DNA from 4 places in the Paenarthrobacter sp. NPDC092416 genome. Region 2 is predicted to be linked to each of the others. Evidence: riboswitches for the same ligand, from Rfam matches in the RefSeq annotation. Region 2 holds a riboswitch; each other region holds the start of a gene.
What was found. A riboswitch is a leader RNA that binds a small molecule or an ion and turns the genes downstream of it on or off. The one in region 2 is predicted to bind cyclic di-AMP.

Region 1 (4,527 bases), on a different contig from region 2:
GACGATCGAGGGCAGCTTCCCGTCCGCGTCGAAGCAGTTGATCAGCACCGTTGGCACCTCGTTGGCGCTTTCCGGCACGTGCACACCGCGGTGGTACGTGGCTGCGTAGAGAAGGCCTTCCACCCGTTGTTCCAGCAGCTTTTCAATGGCGGCATCTTCCAAGCCCTGGTTGGGTCCTACGGCATCGGCCTGGTCGGAGGGCGCGATGAGCAGGAACCGGCGGTCAAGCCAGGCCTGGTCCTGGGCACCTTTGATGATGTCGACGGCGAACGGTGCCGTGACGATCTCGGTGACAATCCCGTACCAATCACTGCGCTGGGCTGCCAGCGCACGTGCTCCGGCGTTCGGGCGGTAGCCCAACACCTGGACAGCGTCATTGATGCGGTTGCGGGTTTCCTCGGAGATGCTGGCGTTTTCGCGGTTGCTCAGCACAAACGAGACTGCGGTCCGGGAGACGCCGGCGTGCTTGGCGACGTCATTCATGGTGACACCCCGCTGCCGCACAGCCGCGGCTTGGTTGGGTGGGGTGCTTTTCGCCATTGAATGCTCCGGGTGGGTCGGTGTTGGTAATGCGGGAGTTGGTAATGCGGAAGTTGGTAACACTGAGTCGGTAACGCGCGTTACTTGGAACGTGTGACTCAGGTTACGCGCGTTACCTGCTTCCTGTCAACGGGTTTCTTTTCCGCCACTCCCGCCCGTTTCGACGACTGGCTGCAGACCAGGCCGTGCGCACGGCACTCTGCGCAGCAAGCCCCCGAAACGGGCGAACCACGCTGGCCGGCGAGAGGGGGCACGCTAGGCTTCTGCCATGGCATTGATAGCTCCCCGCGTCACGGCCGGCCTCCCCGCCGACGACGCCCGGAATCTCTCGCGTTCCCTCCAGGACAGCAACGACATCACGGTCTTTGTTGACGGCACGGTCCACCGCCTGCCCGATCAGGCGAGGGACGCCGTCGTCGATCTTCTGGCAAGGCTGAGCCGGGGCGAAACGGTGACGGTCAGCAGCGTCGAGGAAATGCTCACGACGTCGCAGGCCGCGGAACTCGCGGGGATCTCGCACACTTACCTGCGCAACATGACAGACCGCGGCGAAATCCCAGTGGAATACCGCGGAACGCATCGGAGAATCCGCCAGGCTGCGATCATGGCGTGGCTTGAAACGCAGAAGCCGAAGCAGGCCGAAGCCGGGGACGAAGGCAATGCCGGAGATGACGTCACAACCGGCTAAAAGCGTCGGAGTGATAAGGATCAAGCAACGATCCCGGTCAACAGGCCAGTGCCTCTAAACGCCGGGGTTACGCTTGTTTGGTGGGCAATTTCAAAGGGTGGCATATCGTGGCCGGGCTGGCCGCAATGGCCCTTGCCGCACCCTTGGGTAATGCCATGGGATTGAACTTCGTAGCCACCTTTATGTTCGCGTGCGTCGTGTTCGTCGCCGTAGCCATGTGGACGGAATCGAAAATCGCACGACGCCGGAGCGCAGCCGACGCCGCTGGCGCACCCGACGCCTCAGGAACCACGTCCGACCCTGCCGAGTCGGACGACGCAAAGCGGGATTAGCCTCTCCTTCGTTATCCAGAGCGCACCCGTAGCCACTGTTCCCTGCCGGCCCTCCGGACTACCTTGGGCACATGACTGAGCCACCAGTTGAACCCGGGGACCCCGGGGAACCCGACAAAATCCCTGATTCGAGCCTCGATGAGGCCGATATGGAGGTTGAGCCCGACGTCGAACTCCTTGAACCAGCACCCCCGGCCGACGACTGGAGTGATGAAGAGCCGGAGCTCGAAGACGGCTGACCGGTAGGCAGTTGCTCACCCGCTACGACGCCGCTGGCCAACAACTGAAGAGCGGGGAAGCAACTGAAAAGCGGAGCAGCAACGAAGCATGCCAGGGACTATGGCAACCGCAGGATCTCACCAAGGTCGTAGTCCACAGGTTCCTCAAGCTGGGAGTAGGTGCAGCTTTCCGGGGTACGGTCCGGCCGCCACCGACGGAATTGCGTGGTGTGCCTGAACCTGTCGCCTTCCATATAGTCGTAGGCGACCTCGATGACGAGCTCTGGACGCAGCGGTACAAAGGAGAAATCTTTGCCGCCGCTCCACCTGCTCTGCGCCCCCGGCATTCGGGACCCGGCAGTTGTCGCTTCTGACTGGTTGGCCCACTGACCCCAGGGATGTTCGCTGAGCTCGATGTGGTACGGCTCCAGTTCGGCCACGAGACTCTCCCTGCGGGCCATTGGGAAAGACGCCACCACCCCCACATGCTGCAGTCGACCGCCATCGTCATAAAGACCGAGCAGCATCGAGCCCACAACCTGGGCAGTCTTGTGCCACCGGAATCCCGACACCACGCAATCCGCCGTGCGCTCGTGCTTGGTCTTGAACATCACGCGCTTATTGGGCTGATACGTCCCGTCCAAGGGTTTGGACAGCACGCCATCCAGCCCGGCGCCCTCCAGTTGCACGAACCACTCCTGCGCCTTATCAAGATCCGCTACTGCGGGCGTCACATATACGGGCGGCTCCGCCTTGGCGAGGGCACGCTCCAAGGTGGCACGGCGCTCCGAAAACGGCCTGTCCATGAGGTTCTGATCTCCCAAGGCAAGGAGGTCGAAGGCGATCATGGAGGACGGCGTTTTCTCCGCAAGCATTCGGACACGGCTGTCGGCGGGATGAATGCGCTGCTGAAGCCCTTCGAAGTCCAGCCTGTTGTCCGCGATCAGGACAATTTCGCCGTCGATCACGCATTTGTCCGGCAGGTTCCTCCGGAGCGCCTCCACGAGTTCAGGGAAGTAACGGGTCATCGGCTTCTCGTTGCGGCTACCCAGGATGATCTCGTCACCGTCCTTGAAGACGATGGTCCTGAAGCCGTCCCACTTGGGCTCATGGTGACCAACATCAGGGATTGAGGGAACAGACTTGGCGAGCATGGGCGAGATCGGCGGCATCACTGGCAGGTCCATACGACAATGTCTACCTGCCGGTGCACGCCGAAGCTAGTCTTGGCGTTGGATATCTTGGCCAGAGTCCCAGATCCCGCACGAACCCCGTAGCCTAGGTCCTCAGCGCCACACGCTCCGACAGGCCTCCCGCCCGTTACGTAAACGTGACTTTGACGGCGGCCTCCTGTAACGTCGAAGAGCGACCCAACCCCAACTGGGCCGTTTCCGGGATGACGCCGAGCTCTGCCGCATCCCGGAGTTCCGCCAGACCCGCGGCAGAGACGGGGGACCCAGAGTTCCCGGGCCTGCATCTCCACAGGCCCTCGGGGTGAAGCCGCCATGTGCGGCCGGACGGCCTCGTCCGAACCCGACAGCTAACCTCGAAGGCGTTGAGAGGCAAACCACCATGTCCGCATCCATGGATCAGCCGCGCCGCGCCCAAGTGGCCAGCGAGCGCACCAAGCCAACCGGACGCCGCCGCGCCGAATTCAGCGCAGCCGTCACCTCCACATCTACTCCGGACACACCTGCTCCGGAACAGACAAGTACGACGCCGGAACCCGCCACTGAGGCCACGCCCACCATCGCGGCCCCCACCACGCGCGCGGCCGCACGCGCCGCCGAACGTGAGCGCATCGCACGGGCGGTGATTGACCCCGAGCCCAGCGCACCAGCCGAACCCGCGACGGCGGCCATCCCCATCGTCAAGGCCGCCGAAGAGCAGACGCCGACTCCGCAGCCGGTCACTACGGAAATTCCCGCTGTGGCTCCTGCTGCTGAGGAGGACCGCGTTTCCGAACCCGCGACGACCGCGATCCCAGTGATGGCACCTGCGGCAGAGCCGGCCACGGCGGCCATCCCGACGGTCTCGGCACCTGCCACACCGTCTCCGGCCCGGGCCACTTCACCCGCGCAGGTTGCTGCGGCCGCGACTGCCGCCGCCGCACTCGCGAGCCGGGAGTCCGATGAGCCGAATGCGCCGGAGCAGCCCCAGGCAGCCGAGATGCCTACTCGGAGGGCAGCTGCACAAGTGACCTCGCAATCAGCCACCTCGCAATCAGCGGCCACCAAGGCCGGCTTTGGCGCGGCGTCCTTTGCTGCTTCGCCGTTCAGCCGGGAGCCCTTGGCCGTTCTGAAGAAAGCCGCAACCGTTCGCGCCGTAAGCCAGCGGATGGCAGTTGTCGCCGGAGCCCTGGGCCTGGTTCTGACTGCCGGTTCGCTCGGCCAAGCCCTGGAATTGCCGTTCTTCGGCCAGGAAACACAGACCCCGCAGGCCAAGGACAGCAGTTCCGGCGAGTCCGAGGTTCCGTCCACTGCGGCCAGCGTCTCCCCCAGCGCATCGGCGTCATCTTCCTCCAGCCCCAGCGCTACCGCGGGCCAAGCTCTGGCCGACCCGACGCAAACCACGCAGGAGGCACATGCTGCAGTGACGTCGTCGTCCGTTCCGACGCCTCAAGTTTCGCTCGCGGACCCGGTCTGGGTCCCGTCAGCTGCGCCGTCTGCCGTCACTCCCGTACCGGGCGTCACCACACCGGTTCCCGTTGCGACAACTCCGGCGCCCAGCCCGGTCCCCAGCGACACGG
Region 2 (4,527 bases):
CCCCCTCCCACATACAGGAGAACCCTCATGAGCAACGCCAGCAAACGCCGCGCCGACCACGAAGCCTTACTCGCCGGAATCCGGGCACAGCAAAAAGCCAAGCAACGCAAATGGAACATTCTGGTCTACGGCGGGTTCGGTCTTCTCCTGACCGTCATCATCACCGCCGTCGCGTTGGTAGTCACCGGCGCCGTCCAGGAAAAGAACGCGGCCATGGAGGCCGCCAAGAAACCCATCGACGGTGCCCAGACCTACTCGGGACTCTCCCGCAACCACGTCCAAACACCTGTCTCCTACCCCCAGGAACCTGGTGTCGGAGGCGACCACGCACCCGTCTGGGTCAACTGCGGCATCTACACCGAACCTGTCACCAAAGAACGGGCCGTTCACTCCCTGGAACACGGCGCCGTATGGCTGAGCTACAAGCCCGGTCTGCCTGAGGATGAGATCACCAAACTGGCCGCCCTGGCCAAGGCAAACCCCTACGTTCTGCTCAGCCCCGACGCGAACCAAAGCGAACCGGTCACCGCGACAGCCTGGGGTGCTCAACTGGGTGTGACCGAAGCAGCCGATCCCCGGATCCCGACGTTCATCAGCGCCTACGCCCAATCCCCGAAGGCCCCCGAACCCGGAGCCGCGTGCACCGGCGGAAGCAACGGCTGAAACCACTGAAGGGCAATCCCCATGAACACCAAACCCAACAACAATGACGACCCCGAAACACGGCACCGCAGGCACCGCCGGCTGGTGCGCATCGGACAGGTAATCATGGCCGCCGGGGCGGCGGTCGCGATCTGGCATTGGATCCTGCACCTGGCGCCGGCCGGGCAGGGACCGAGCGTGGCCCTGGACCTCTACGCCGGTTACCCCACAGCGGGTCTGCTGTTCCTGGCCGGGGCGCTCCTGGCCGGGCGGACAGAAGCAAAGCGCTGACGATGCCTCCTTGGGACGCCGTCGTGTCATCCTGGACGTTGAATGTGCCGGCAGCGGCCATCATCGCCACAGCAGCCGTCCTTTACGGCCAGGGCATCCGTGCAGCCGCGCGCCGGGGCGTGCACTGGCCATGGTGGCGGGCAGCGACCTTCTATGGCCTGGGCCTGGGCAGCTTCGCCGTGCTCAGCTTCGGGTTCACGGGCGTGTACAGCCACGATCTTCGCTGGGCCTTCACCCTGAGAATCACCTCGTACCTGTTCATCGTCCCGCTGCTGATCGCAGCCGGCCAGCCCCTGACGCTGGCCAGGGCAGCCTCGGGAAAACAGGGTCAGGAACGGCTCGCCCGCGTTCTGAGCAGCCGGGTGACCAAGGCACTGAGCAACACGGTCGTCGCGGCCCTGCTGGGCCTTGCCCTGTTCACCCTCTTGTTGACCCCACTGTTCTACGCGATGAGAACGGACCCGTGGTGGGATGCAGCACTGACGGTCCTCGTCCCCGCAGCGGGGTTACTGATGGCCGTACCGATCATTGAAGATGGCTCGACGAAAGACGTCACATCCCTGATCGTGGTGGAATTCATCTACGTCTTCATCGAACTGGTCGCCGACGCCGTGCCGGGGGTGCTGATGCGCATCAGCCCTCAGATCCTGGACGGCGCGACATTGCCCCTTACCGGCCACCCATCCTGGCTCCCGGACCCGTTCCGGGACCAACAACTCGCCGGGGACCTGCTGTGGTTCCTCGCCGAGATCGTGGACCTGCCACTGATCATCCTCATGTTTGTCAGGTTCTCCCGCAGCGACCGCAGGGAGGCCCGCTCCTTTGATGAGCTCAGCGACGACGAGCTCGACGTGCTGAACCGGAAGCATCTGCAAGGCCCCCGCGGCCCGGGAACCCACGATGCGTGAGCACCTGCGCGGCAGAGGTCCGTCTCAGATGAAGCTGGCAGGATCCACGGTCTTGTCATTGACCATGACCTCAAAGTGCAGGTGGCAGCCGGTTGAGTTACCCGTCGTTCCCACACCCGCGATCTGGGCGCCCGATGCAACGGCCTGTCCCATGGCAACACCGATGCTGGCCAAATGGTTGTACGTGGTTTTCAAACCATTGCCGTGGTCGATGACAATTCTGTTCCCGCCTCCGTACTGGCTCCAACCGGCTTCCACGACGGTTCCGGCGCCAGCTGCGAACACCGGCGTGCTGCAGGCCCCCGTCAGGTCAATCCCCGTATGCCATTCCCCGGTCGACCCGGTGAGGGGGTTGACTCTGAGGCCGAACGGTGAACTGACGTTGATTGAAGCCATGGGTGCCTTCAACGCTGTCGATGCCTCCGCCGGAGCGGAAGGGACCTGTACTGCTGCCTTGGCCTTCTGGGGCGCGACAGCTGCCACAGGCGGCGCAACAGTGGCTGGCGGTGCGGCCTTTGATCCCACCACCGGCCGGTCAAAGGTGAGGGAAGCGCCGGCTTCGGCATTGATCACCGGCTGCGCGGACACGGTAGCTGGTACTGCGGGTGAAAGGGCCTGGTCGGTTCCGACGCGCCCGGGATCAGCCTGGGCGGCTGATAGGACACTCATGGCAATCAGGCCGGTGACAGCGGCGGCAGCACCGAACCGATGGCCGCGGTCCTGCAGAGGGGAGGGAAGAAACGCCGTTTCACGACGGCGCTTGACGGGTGCTGAACTGGGCGTGGCGCGGCGACGGCCGTGCTGGGGCTGGGAAGGCAAGGTGGGGGTCCTCTCGGCGCCGACGAAGTTAGCTGTCGGATTCGGACGAGTGGACTGTCCGGCCAGCCCCGCTCCCGGATGGGTAGCTGCAGGGCCGGCTTCACCCCAAGGTGCTCATGCACCGTTGTTGGGTCCTCCGCCCCCGTCTGGAACTGGATGCTCATTGGGCCGCCGACGGGGTTTGGCGAGACGGCCAACCCATACCCCGGACGGGTATGGACGAAACCCAGCCTAACCAAAACACCAAGAAGTTACAATTTCGTTATCTAAGGATCGCAATGTCTAAGTTCGTAGGACGACTACTTTCAGCCGGCGGCGCCGGTACACAGAAGCCGGGTATCACGCGTCGGCGTTTCATCACCGCATCGTCTTTGACCGGGCTGGGAGCGCTGGTTCTCACAGGATGTGGAGCCAGGGACACCCTTTCTGAACAGGCCAAGGCGGGCGACAACAAAAACTACATCGCAGGGGACGGGTCTGTCACCGAATATGTGGATGCCGAGCGGAAGGCCCCCGTGGTCCTGAAAGGCAAGCTCTACGACGGCACGGCAATCACCTCCAGTGATTGGCAGGGCAAAATCATCGTGCTGAACTTCTGGTATGCCGCCTGCGCCCCCTGCCGGCTCGAAGCCCCGAGGCTCGAAGCCATCGCGGAACAGTTCAAAGGCCAAGGTGTCCAGTTCTATGGTGTCAACGTCCGCGATGAAGAACCGGCAGCGGCCGCCTTTGAACGAACCTTTGGTGTCACCTACCCCAGCATGCAGGACAAAGACGGGGGCATCCTCCTGGCCATGACCCAATACGTCCCCCCGCAGGCAGTTCCTTCCACTCTCGTGATCGACAAGAAAGGACGAGTCGCGGCACGCATCCTGGGACTGGCGGACCAAAGCATCCTCAGATCCCTTGTCGCCGCGGCGGTGGCCGAGACATAGCGTCTCGCCGAGCACAATCGCATCCCCAACCTAAGAAAACACCACCGGATCGAGCCCGCCCCATGACAAGAAAACAACAGCCGCAGCGGACCCCGCATCCGCTTGCAGACACTGCCAGGAAGACAAGGGTCTTCGTCTGGGTCTTGCTGTCCGTCCTCATCGGCCTTGGTCTGGTCTGGTACAGCGTCTTCACGCTCAATAAGCCAGCGACGACGTCGGCCCAACCCACCGCCGTCGCCCAACTGGTTCGGGAAGATAGCCACCGCACCACCTTACCGACCACAGAGAAAGCCCAACTGGTCGAGTTCGTGGACTTTGAATGCGACCCCTGCCGCGCCGCTCAGCCGCTTATCGAGGAACTGAAGAATGAATACGGGGACCGAATCACCTTCGTGCAGCGATACTTCCCGGTTCCCGCGCATCGTAACTCAGCCGCGGCGGCTCTCGCCGCCGAAGCCGCAGCCCAGCAGGGGAAATATCAGCAGATGACTATCAAACTGTTCGAAACCGGGACTCAATGGGGCAACAAACAAGACTCACAAGCCCAGCTGTTCCGTTCGTTCGCCCAGGACCTGGGCCTGGACCTGAGAACCTATGACGACTCCGTGACAGCTGACAAGACCAAGGAACGGATCAAGGAAGACATCGCAGACGGTACCTCCTTTGGCGTCACCGACACTCCAACCTTTTTCCTCAACGGGCAAATGATCCCCTTCAACACAGAGGAACAATTCCGCGGGCTCGTAGCGGCCGCCGCGAACTAGACCCGCCCAGCCAGGCGGGCAGCCGCCACACCATCACCACTATTGGAGCAAATGTGCACAACACATCCCGCAAGAGGTCCGTCATAGCCCTATGGGGTCTCCCGGGTCTCGTCCTCGCCGCTGCGGCGAGCTTCTCGACTGTGGCCGCGGTCCCGGCCCGCGCCGATCCTC
Region 3 (4,527 bases), on a different contig from region 2:
GCTCACTGACCCCAGCAGGCGACCGACGAATCCACCGCGGCCGCGGCTGCCAAAGACCAGGAGTGCGGCATCCGCGGACAGATCCAGCAGGACACCGGAGGCGTCGCCGTTCTCCACTGAAGCATCGACGTCGATGGCGTAGCCGGAGACCTTTTCCATGGCCTGCTTGACGATTGCTTCGGCGCCCTCCCGAATCACGGAGTCATCAACCGTGGCGTAGCCGCCATCCAGCCCTGAGGCCGCAAAGATCGGCACCGAGTACGCCGTGACGATATGCAGCGGAAGCTGGCGGCGTTCGGCTTCACGTGCTGCCCAGACAAGGGCACATTGGCCGTGCTCGGAACCGTCCACTCCAACGACGATGCCGCCTGGCGCGACGGACTCTCCTTCGCCGTCCTGTGGTTCTTCAACGTGTCTGCCGTGCTGGTCCATGGGGCCCGCCTCCTCGCACTTACTGCCTGATGTTCCGGCCATTCTGCCAGAGGATCTACCTGCCGGTTTCCCTGACAGGCAGGCTGCCCGCCTACTCGGCAGTTCCCCTTGCATTTTCCGGGGATGGAGGATCCTTGGGATTCCCCTTCCAAGCACCACTATTCTCGGTTGGCAGGGCCGAATCAAGGCGCCGTTCGGCTATGTGGATAACGGTCCGGGCTCGTTTTGGGGCACCTGAATTCGCCGCAGATGAACATCGAAAAACACGCGGGCGCGGAGGCTATCCATGGCCGGAAAAGTTCTGTAGTGTTCGATTCACCGAATGGCCGGTGAATGTGTTCCAGAACACTACCGGCCATTTATTTGCGGCCGCTTGGGGAACTCGGACGCGATCCCACGCGATGCCTCAGGGCACACACGTCAAGGAGGAACCAAGCAGTGTCACTCACGCCTGATTCCGGCACGGAACGCACCACTACCGTGGTGATCGGCGCCGGGCTGTCCGGACTGGCTGTCGCCAGTGAACTCAGCCGCTACGGCGTAGGTTCCATTGTGGTGGACGGTCTGGGAGCCTTGGCCACGACAGGACCATCCCTCCACACAGGCATGCTGCAGCGCTGCGACGCGGCCGATCCCGCTGCCATGCAGGAACGCCACGAGATCCTCCGGCACCTGCGCAACTACGCCGCCAGCCACCACCTTGATGTCCGCAGCGACACACGAGCGGTCCGCCTGGACTTCCTGGGGGCAGAAACTTCCCTTCAGCTGGGCGCAGGGCTAGGCCCAGGAATGGGCGCAGGAATGACGGGACTATCCGTCAGCTCCGCCGTCGGACCAACCGCGGGCGCTCCCGCGACCCTCACCGCCGCCCTTACCGCCGGAGTGATGCCCGGGCTCCCCGTGGCAGGCTCCCGGCAGTGGGCCGTCCACACGGCCACGGGCGTCCTCTTGGCCGACCACATCGTGGTGACGCGCTGCGCCCAAAGCCAGTTGCGCCGGATGCTCGCCGAACTTGGCATTTCGATAGGCCAGAATCTTGCGGCAGCCATGCGCGCCGTCGGGATGCACCTGGTGGGTGTCGGGGAACTCATTACCCCCACACCGAAGGAAGTTCTCCGGCAGGCAAAGGCGGTCGGGCAGGCTATTTCCACCAGGGTGGCGCTCCCGGCAGGCCCGGGGATCGCGATCGCTTAGCGTTTCAACTGCCGCGAATCGCATAGTTTTTTCCAGCGCCACAGTCAGCCGATTTTAAGCGCAAAGGCCGGTGCCCTCGACGACATAAGTCCTCGAAGGCACCGGCCTTCAGTTAAAACTTGGCATAGCCAATGCACGGTGGAGCCAGTGTGCATGGTCGAGCCAATGCGCGGTGAAGCTACAGCTTATGCGCCTGCACGTACGTACGTGATGGGGCCAGTGGCGGTGAGCCAGCTGATGGGGTGGATACCCGTCTGGTTCCCGTTGATGCCACCGCTGATGGCCTGGCCGTTGCCGATGTAGATGGCTACGTGGCCGGACTGGACGATCATGTCACCGGGCTGGGGGTCGCTGACAACCTTGCCGTAGTTCATGAACTGCATGGGACCGAGGTCGCCAACCGGGATACCGGCCGAGCCGAGGGCCCTTTCGACCATGGCGGTGCAGTCCTGGAAGATGCCGATCTGGGCGTATGCCGAGGCGACCATGGCTGCGTTGATGCCGCCGACAGCCGGAGCTGCAGCAGGAGCCGTGGCGGCCGGAGCGGGTGCTGCAGCCTGAACGGTAGCAGTTGCGGCAGCCGTCTTGGCAACGGGAGCCGCTGCGACGGGAGCCGGCTTCTCGATGACCGGAGCCGCTACGGAAGCAACTGCGGGACGCTCGAAGTTGACGGTGGCAGTGGATGCTGCGGTGACAACCTGGTTGGGGGTTTCCGCAACGGTCTCGGCAACGGTTGCGGGGCTGGAGTCGCGCTGAACCGGGGTTTCAGCAGCGTGTGCAGCAATGGAACCGGTCAGGACGAGGCCCGAAGCTGCAGCGATCACAGCGGCCTGGCGACCTGCGCCGGAGGCGTTGCTGGCAACAGCCTTGGAGATGGAGATGAACGGATTAGGACGTACGCTGTCCGCCTTACGACGGCCGCGAAGAATGCGTGAAGACATGAAGTAGCCTCTCCCGATGCCTGCGAGGTTAGCTGTCGGATTCGGATGGGAGTCACCCGGCCACTATCACCACCGCTGTCAGCGGAAAGCTTCGTGGCTTCACCCCAAGACACGCTCGAAAGCGGTCCAAAATGGGTTCCCTGTCTCTGCCGTAGGTTTGTCTGCGAACGGATTCCGGACTGCGGCAGAGCTAGGCAATCAGGCCGGAAGTGCCCGGTTCATGGAACAGGCACAGATACAACGGTACGTGATGATCACTTCAAAGTCACATTTGAGTAACGAGAAGTTAAGATTGGGCGTGTCTTGGTGATCATTCTGAGACCTTCACGAGTAGGCCCGCAGGCCGCTATTCGGCGGGGTTTTCACCTTCTGAATCGCCGGTTGCCGCGAGTTTCTTACGGGCAGTGACACCGAGGAAGATCAGCAGGCCCAAGGCGACCACTGCGAAGCCGACGATGCTCCACGGGAACGGCTGTGAAGCGTCCGTTGCCGGTTCGTTATTTCCCGTCCCCGGCGCCGCTGTGCCCGCCGTCGGGACGCTCGCCGACGACGCCGAAGCAGACGGTGACGCAGCCCCCGAGCCGGTGCCCGCCGTCGTGCTTCCTGCAGTGGCGGTGAACGTAAAGGTGCCTTCGATGGGGTGCGAGTCGGAGCTGACCACGCGCCACACAACAGTGAATTCGCCCGCCGGAGCGCCTGGGCGGAGCTTCTGCGTCACCACGTTGTCCACGATCTCGACGGCGCCGTCCGCCCAGTTTTCGCCGCCAGCCGTAACAGTGACGCCCGAGCCGATAGCCAGCGGGCGGTTGCTGAACGTAATCGATACCGACGCCGGTACTTCCGCCACTGTGGCACCGTTCGCCGGAGCCGTGGACTCGGCGACGTCGTGGGCAGACGCCGGAGCGGCAGCAAACAGCACCGCGGTTGCGAAGGTGAGAGCGGCGACTATGGCGGCCAGAAGCGGGCGGATGTTACGCATGGGGCGATGACTCCTAGTGTTGGCTTCCTTACAGACTAGGCGAATCTCCCGGACGAGCCCTCCGGGAGGCATAGGATTTGAGAGCAAACTCCCCCGATCCCCGGAGACCTTCATGCTTAAACAAGGTTCTGCAATCGACCGCTACTTCAAGATTTCCGAGCGCGGATCCACGTATTCGCGGGAAATCCGTGGCGGCTTCGCGACCTTCTTCGCCATGAGCTACATCGTGGTCCTCAACCCATTGATCCTCTCCGGGGCGGACTCGAGCGGAGCATCCCTGGGCTTCACAGCAGTGGCGGCGACAACGGCGTTCGTCGCAGGCATCCTGACCATCCTCATGGGCGCCTGGGCCAAGCACCCTTTTGCCGTGGCCACCGGCCTTGGGGTCAATGCGTTCGTCGCCGTGACGGTTGCTTCCCACCCCGAACTGACCTGGCCGGACATGATGGGGCTCGTGGTGCTCTCCGGCGTCACCATGCTGATCCTGGTCCTCACCGGCTTCCGGACCGCCGTGTTCAAGGCCGTCCCCGAAGCGCTCAAGACGGCGATCGTGGTGGGCATCGGCTTGTTCATCGCGCTGATCGGCCTGGTCAACGCAGGCTTCGTCCGCCGCATCCCCGACGCCGCGGGCACCACCGTTCCATTGGGCTTGGGCGTGGACGGAAAACTCATGGGTTGGCCGACGCTCGTGTTTGCAGTTGGCCTGATCCTGACCATCGCCCTGGTGGTCAGGAAGGTCCGCGGCGCGATTCTGATTGGCATCGTTGTTTCCACAGCGCTGGCGGCCGTCCTCGAATTCACCTTGCACATCGGTCCGAGCTTTGACGGCACCAAGGTCAACCCGCGCGGCTGGTCCCTCGTGGCGCCGACCTTGTCCGAATGGGGCGCACCGGACCTTTCCCTGATCGGCAAAGCGAACCCCTTCGGCGCGTTCGAACACCTCGGATTCGTTGCTGCTACGTTGCTGGCGTTCGTGATCCT
Region 4 (4,527 bases), on a different contig from region 2:
CGATGCGCTTTAGACGGTACAACAGTTGGGGCTGAATGTCACATTCAGGTCACGGGGTGTGTCCTCGATGCGATAGTCAACCATCAGCTGACTGTTAGAGCCAGCCCATGGGGTCTACAACTTCGCCGTTGACCTGGACCTCGAAGTGCAGATGGCACCCCGTGGAAGCGCCTGTGGTGCCGCTGAGGGCTACAGTGTCTCCGCGGTTGACCGTTTGGCCAACCTTGACTGTGAAGGACGACAGGTGGTTATACGTGGTTTCCAGGCCATTGCCATGGTCCACCACTACGCGATTGCCTCCGCCGTAGGCGTGCCAGCCCGCGAAGGTGACCTTGCCGGCCGCAGCGGCGTGCACGGCAGTGCCGCACTGGGCAACGAAATCCTGGCCGCGGTGGAAGTCGCCGGTTCCGCCAGTCAGGGGGCTGACGCGGTAGCCGAAGGGCGATGCCGTGACCAGCGTGTCCAGAGGGCTACCAAGGGTGCCAAGGGAGGACGCGCGCTGGATGCTGCCTGCGGACTGGGCGCTCAGCAGCTGCTTGAGCTTGCCGTCCGGGTCTGCCTTGGTAGCGACCGCTGCACGGCTGAAGTCAATCTTGGCGCTTGCTTCTGCGGAAACCTCGGGCTGGCTGCCTCCGGCGACCGACAAGGCCGACGTCGTCTGGCCGGATTCCGACGTGGCCATGACCGGGCTTGTGGCCGGCAGACCGACAGTCAGGGCAAGTCCGGTGGCGGCAAGCGCAACACCGGCTTTCTGCCCGACGCCACTGGCTGCGGCGAAGTCGGCTACCTGGCGCATCGGGCTCTTACGGCGGCGCACCTCACGGTGGGTGTCGCGCGGCCGGGTTTCCGTTACTACGCGGGCTGGCCGCAGCTCAGCAGCGGGGCCGGACGCGCGGCGGCGGCCCCTGACGTTCTGCGATGTCAAACTCTGTTCCTCTCTGGAAAGCCTGCGAAGTTAGCTGTCGGATTCGGGTCAGAGAGTTCAAAGACCCGGTCCGCACGAAGCGCTCACGGCACACAGGTATCCCCGAAAGGAACTGCGATAGTGGGCACTTCTGCTGCGGACTTCACCCCAAGGCTGCTTCTTTAGACAGCCGCTTGTGGTTCCCCCGCCTCTGCCAGTGGTGGATAACACACCCGATCCGCTGGCAGAGCTCGGCTCCAGATCAGGTAACGCTTTGGTATCGGCGTTAGTAGATAACTATAGGCGATTAAGCCCCGCAGTAATAAATTCGTTATCTTCCAAAACAACCGTGTTGGCGAAGGCCCTTATCACTCTTTGGTCAAAACCGCAGGTCACACGCCCGCAAAAGGGCACAGTGAGATGGACCACGTACCCGCCGGGCAGCGTGTTCCGCAGGGACGAAAGGGTGGTCAGCTGACCGTAACGAAGACGTGCGCGGCTACCTCGGGAGGCAGCTCAAGGGCACCCTCGATGCCGGGTACGCGAACGGAGATGTACTCCCCCACTCGCTCAAGGGACACCGGTGCGCCTGGACGGATTCCGCCCTCATCCAGCTGGGTCAGCAGTTCAGGCTCCACCTGGATGGGCTCCGCGAGACGACTGACCATGACCTTGGAATCCGCAGCATAGTTGTCCATGGCGTCGATGAGGTTGACCACACCGCGCGAGAATGGCTGGCTGGGGCTGCCGCCGAGGGCTTCCAGTCCGGGAATCGGGTTGCCGTATGGCGATTCGGTGGGGTGTTCCAGCAGCTCGTAAAGCCTGCGCTCAACGCGCTCACTCATCACGTGTTCCCAGCGGCAGGCTTCGTCGTGCACGTAGGCCCAGTCCAGGCCGATGACGTCGGCGAGCAGTCGCTCGGCGAGGCGGTGCTTACGCATGACCTCGGTTGCCCGCTTGCGGCCGGACTCGGTGAGTTCGAGGTGACGGTCATTGGAGACCACCACCAGGCCATCGCGCTCCATGCGGCCGATGGTCTGGGAAACCGTGGGGCCGGAGTGGCGGAGACGCTCCGCGATACGTGCGCGAAGAGCCACGATGTTCTCTTCTTCCAACTCCAAAATGGTCCGAAGATACATCTCAGTGGTATCGATCAGATCCGTCATCCAGCTCAGCTCTCCTCGAACGCAGTTCTTGCGTAATCTCCACCGTACAACGTCCCGGTCAAGGCCAAACGGCTTGGAGCCGCAACCTCTGGAACGCCAACCCCAAGCCTAGCTTATTTGGAATTACTCCGGATAATTTTCATTACCGGAGCGGCCTCGGCGTTCCACGTGGCGGACTATGACAAGGACAGGTATCCGCGTACGCACACAGTCAGGCAGAATTGGGGAGTCGAAGGGGCAGCCGATGCCACCTGCCACGACCCATCTCGACCGCTACTTCACATTGGAGCCACACGTGAGCGACGCCAGCATCACTATTCCCGCCGACTTGCTGCCCAAGGACGGACGCTTCGGCGCAGGACCGTCCAAGGTCCGCCCGGAACAGGTCGAGGCGCTGTCCGCAGCATCGGCAACCATCCTGGGCACTTCCCACCGCCAGGCACCCGTCAAGAACCTGGTGGGCTCGGTCCGCGAGGGCCTCAGCCAGTTCTTCCGCGCCCCGGAAGGCTACGAAGTGGTGCTCGGCGTCGGCGGCTCAACAGCATTCTGGGACATCGCAAGCTTCGGGCTGGTTGAGAAGAAGGCCCAGCACCTGTCCTTTGGTGAATTCGGTTCCAAGTTTGCTGCAGCCACCAACAAGGCCCCGTTCCTGGACGCTTCCTCCATCATCAAGTCCGAGCCGGGCACCCGTCCCGCAGCCCAGGCTGAGGCCGGTGTGGACGTTTACGCCTGGCCCCAGAACGAGACGTCCACGGGCGTGGCCGCTCCCGTGAAGCGCGTCCAGGGTGCGGATGAAGCTTCGCTCGTCTTGGTGGACGCTACCTCGGCTGCAGGTGGCCTGGACGTGGACGTGGCTGAGTCCGACGTCTACTACTTCGCCCCGCAGAAGAACTTTGCATCCGACGGCGGTCTGTGGTTGGGCCTCTTCTCCCCCGCCGCGATCGAGCGCGCTGCCCGCATCAAGGCAAGCGACCGCTGGATCCCGGACTTCCTGGACCTCCAGACTGCGATCGACAACTCCCGCCTGAACCAGACCTACAACACGCCGTCGCTGTCCACGCTGGTAACCCTTGACGCACAGGTTCAGTGGCTCAACAGCAACGGTGGCCTGGATTTCGCCAGCAAGCGGACCGCCGATTCCGCGAGCCGCATTTACTCCTGGGCGGAAGCCTCCGAGTACGCCACACCGTTCGTCGCCAAAGCAGAGGAACGCTCCAACGTCATTGCCACCATCGACTTCGACGACTCGATTGACGCGGCGGCCATCGCCAAGGTACTGCGGGCCAACGGCGTCGTGGACACCGAGCCGTACCGCAAGCTCGGCCGCAACCAGCTGCGCATCGCAACGTTCGTCGCCATCGAGCCGGACGACGTTTCTGCCCTGCTTGCCAGCATCGACTACGTCGTGGGCGAACTGAAGAAGTAACCACCACGCGCGGTTTTCCGCGCGAACGGCTGGGTCGGCGTCGTCCGGGAATTCTTCCCGGGCGGCGCTGACGCTTTTAAGCGCTTCCCCCCAAAAAAAGCGCTGCCCCATGGGCTGCAGAGGCTGCCGCTAGGTCACGCGGCGGGAACCGTCGTCGTCGTCCTCTTCCTCCGGGTTCCGTGCCAGCAACGACTCAACGCGGAAGTACCGCATCCCGCGCGCGCGTCGGTCGAAGCGGAGCCGCAGCTGCTTGGCCCTGATAATCCAGATCAAACCCACGACGGCGGCGCTGACGCCGGACACCGCTGCAACGCCCACGGCCCATCGTGGCCCGCCGGCGTTGGCAACCCAACCCACCAGAGGGGCTCCGATGGGTGTTCCGCCCATGAAAATGGCCATGTACAGCGACATCACGCGGCCGCGCATGACAGGCTCTGTGGTGGACTGCACGTAGCCGTTGGCACTCGTGATGACAGTGAGCGCGAACAAGCCGCAGGGCACCAGGGCCATGCCGAACAGAACGGCGTTGGGAGCAAGCGCGGCCAGGGCGCTGGCCACACCGAACCCTCCGGCGGCCAGGAAGATCAGTCTCAGCCGGGGTCGCCCGCGCCGGGCCGAAAGGAGCGCTCCCGTCACGGATCCAACGGCCATCACGGAGTTCAAGAGTCCAAACGCGCCGGCGTCCATGCCGAACTGGGTGCCCACCATAGCGGCGATGAAGAGCGGGAAGTTCAGCCCGAACGTCCCCACAATGAAGATGGCGGCCATGACTACCTGGATGTCCGGCCGGTTGCGGACATAGCGGAGGCCTTCCCGGATACGCCCCTTCCCGGCCGCTGCGCGCGGCTGGGATCGAAGGGATGAGACTGGGATAAGGATCAGAGCCCAGACCATTCCCGCGAAGGACAGGGTGTTGATGAGGAAGACCCAGCCGGGTCCCACCACCACCGTCAACACACCGGAAACGGCAGGACCGATCATGCGTGCCACGTTGAAGGACGCGCTGTTGAGCGCGACTGCGTTGGAGAGGT

Region 1: it holds a riboswitch for cyclic di-AMP, as region 2 does, so the genes downstream of both, ACIQC5_RS17760 (hypothetical protein) here and ACIQC5_RS19725 (M23 family metallopeptidase) in region 2, are expected to answer to the same signal.
Region 3: it holds a riboswitch for cyclic di-AMP, as region 2 does, so the genes downstream of both, ACIQC5_RS09030 (NlpC/P60 family protein) here and ACIQC5_RS19725 (M23 family metallopeptidase) in region 2, are expected to answer to the same signal.
Region 4: it holds a riboswitch for cyclic di-AMP, as region 2 does, so the genes downstream of both, ACIQC5_RS04395 (M23 family metallopeptidase) here and ACIQC5_RS19725 (M23 family metallopeptidase) in region 2, are expected to answer to the same signal.

What each region holds. Positions count from the first base shown of each region.
Region 1 covers NZ_JBIVQG010000010.1:111,250-115,776, reverse strand. The annotation lists gene ACIQC5_RS17785 (LacI family DNA-binding transcriptional regulator) at 1-540, opposite strand, end outside; gene ACIQC5_RS17780 (helix-turn-helix domain-containing protein) at 809-1,228, shown strand; gene ACIQC5_RS17775 (hypothetical protein) at 1,309-1,560, shown strand; gene ACIQC5_RS17770 (hypothetical protein) at 1,632-1,799, shown strand; gene ACIQC5_RS17765 (ATP-dependent DNA ligase) at 1,898-2,965, opposite strand; cyclic di-AMP (ydaO/yuaA leader) riboswitch at 3,197-3,345, shown strand; gene ACIQC5_RS17760 (hypothetical protein) at 3,351-4,527, shown strand, end outside.
Region 2 covers NZ_JBIVQG010000013.1:18,970-23,496, forward strand. The annotation lists gene lgt (prolipoprotein diacylglyceryl transferase) at 1-31, shown strand, start outside; gene ACIQC5_RS19710 (DUF3105 domain-containing protein) at 28-663, shown strand; gene ACIQC5_RS19715 (hypothetical protein) at 685-933, shown strand; gene ACIQC5_RS19720 (cytochrome c oxidase assembly protein) at 957-1,841, shown strand; gene ACIQC5_RS19725 (M23 family metallopeptidase) at 1,866-2,660, opposite strand; cyclic di-AMP (ydaO/yuaA leader) riboswitch at 2,666-2,829, opposite strand; gene ACIQC5_RS19730 (TlpA family protein disulfide reductase) at 2,939-3,592, shown strand; gene ACIQC5_RS19735 (DsbA family protein) at 3,655-4,356, shown strand; gene ACIQC5_RS19740 (hypothetical protein) at 4,410-4,527, shown strand, end outside.
Region 3 covers NZ_JBIVQG010000003.1:268,575-273,101, forward strand. The annotation lists gene ACIQC5_RS09020 (universal stress protein) at 1-432, opposite strand, end outside; gene ACIQC5_RS09025 (FAD-binding protein) at 871-1,626, shown strand; gene ACIQC5_RS09030 (NlpC/P60 family protein) at 1,812-2,567, opposite strand; cyclic di-AMP (ydaO/yuaA leader) riboswitch at 2,571-2,764, opposite strand; gene ACIQC5_RS09035 (copper resistance protein CopC) at 2,914-3,546, opposite strand; gene ACIQC5_RS09040 (NCS2 family permease) at 3,659-4,527, shown strand, end outside.
Region 4 covers NZ_JBIVQG010000002.1:25,666-30,192, reverse strand. The annotation lists gene ACIQC5_RS04395 (M23 family metallopeptidase) at 95-925, opposite strand; cyclic di-AMP (ydaO/yuaA leader) riboswitch at 930-1,171, opposite strand; gene ACIQC5_RS04390 (metal-dependent transcriptional regulator) at 1,375-2,070, opposite strand; gene serC (phosphoserine transaminase) at 2,366-3,496, shown strand; gene ACIQC5_RS04380 (MFS transporter) at 3,626-4,527, opposite strand, start outside.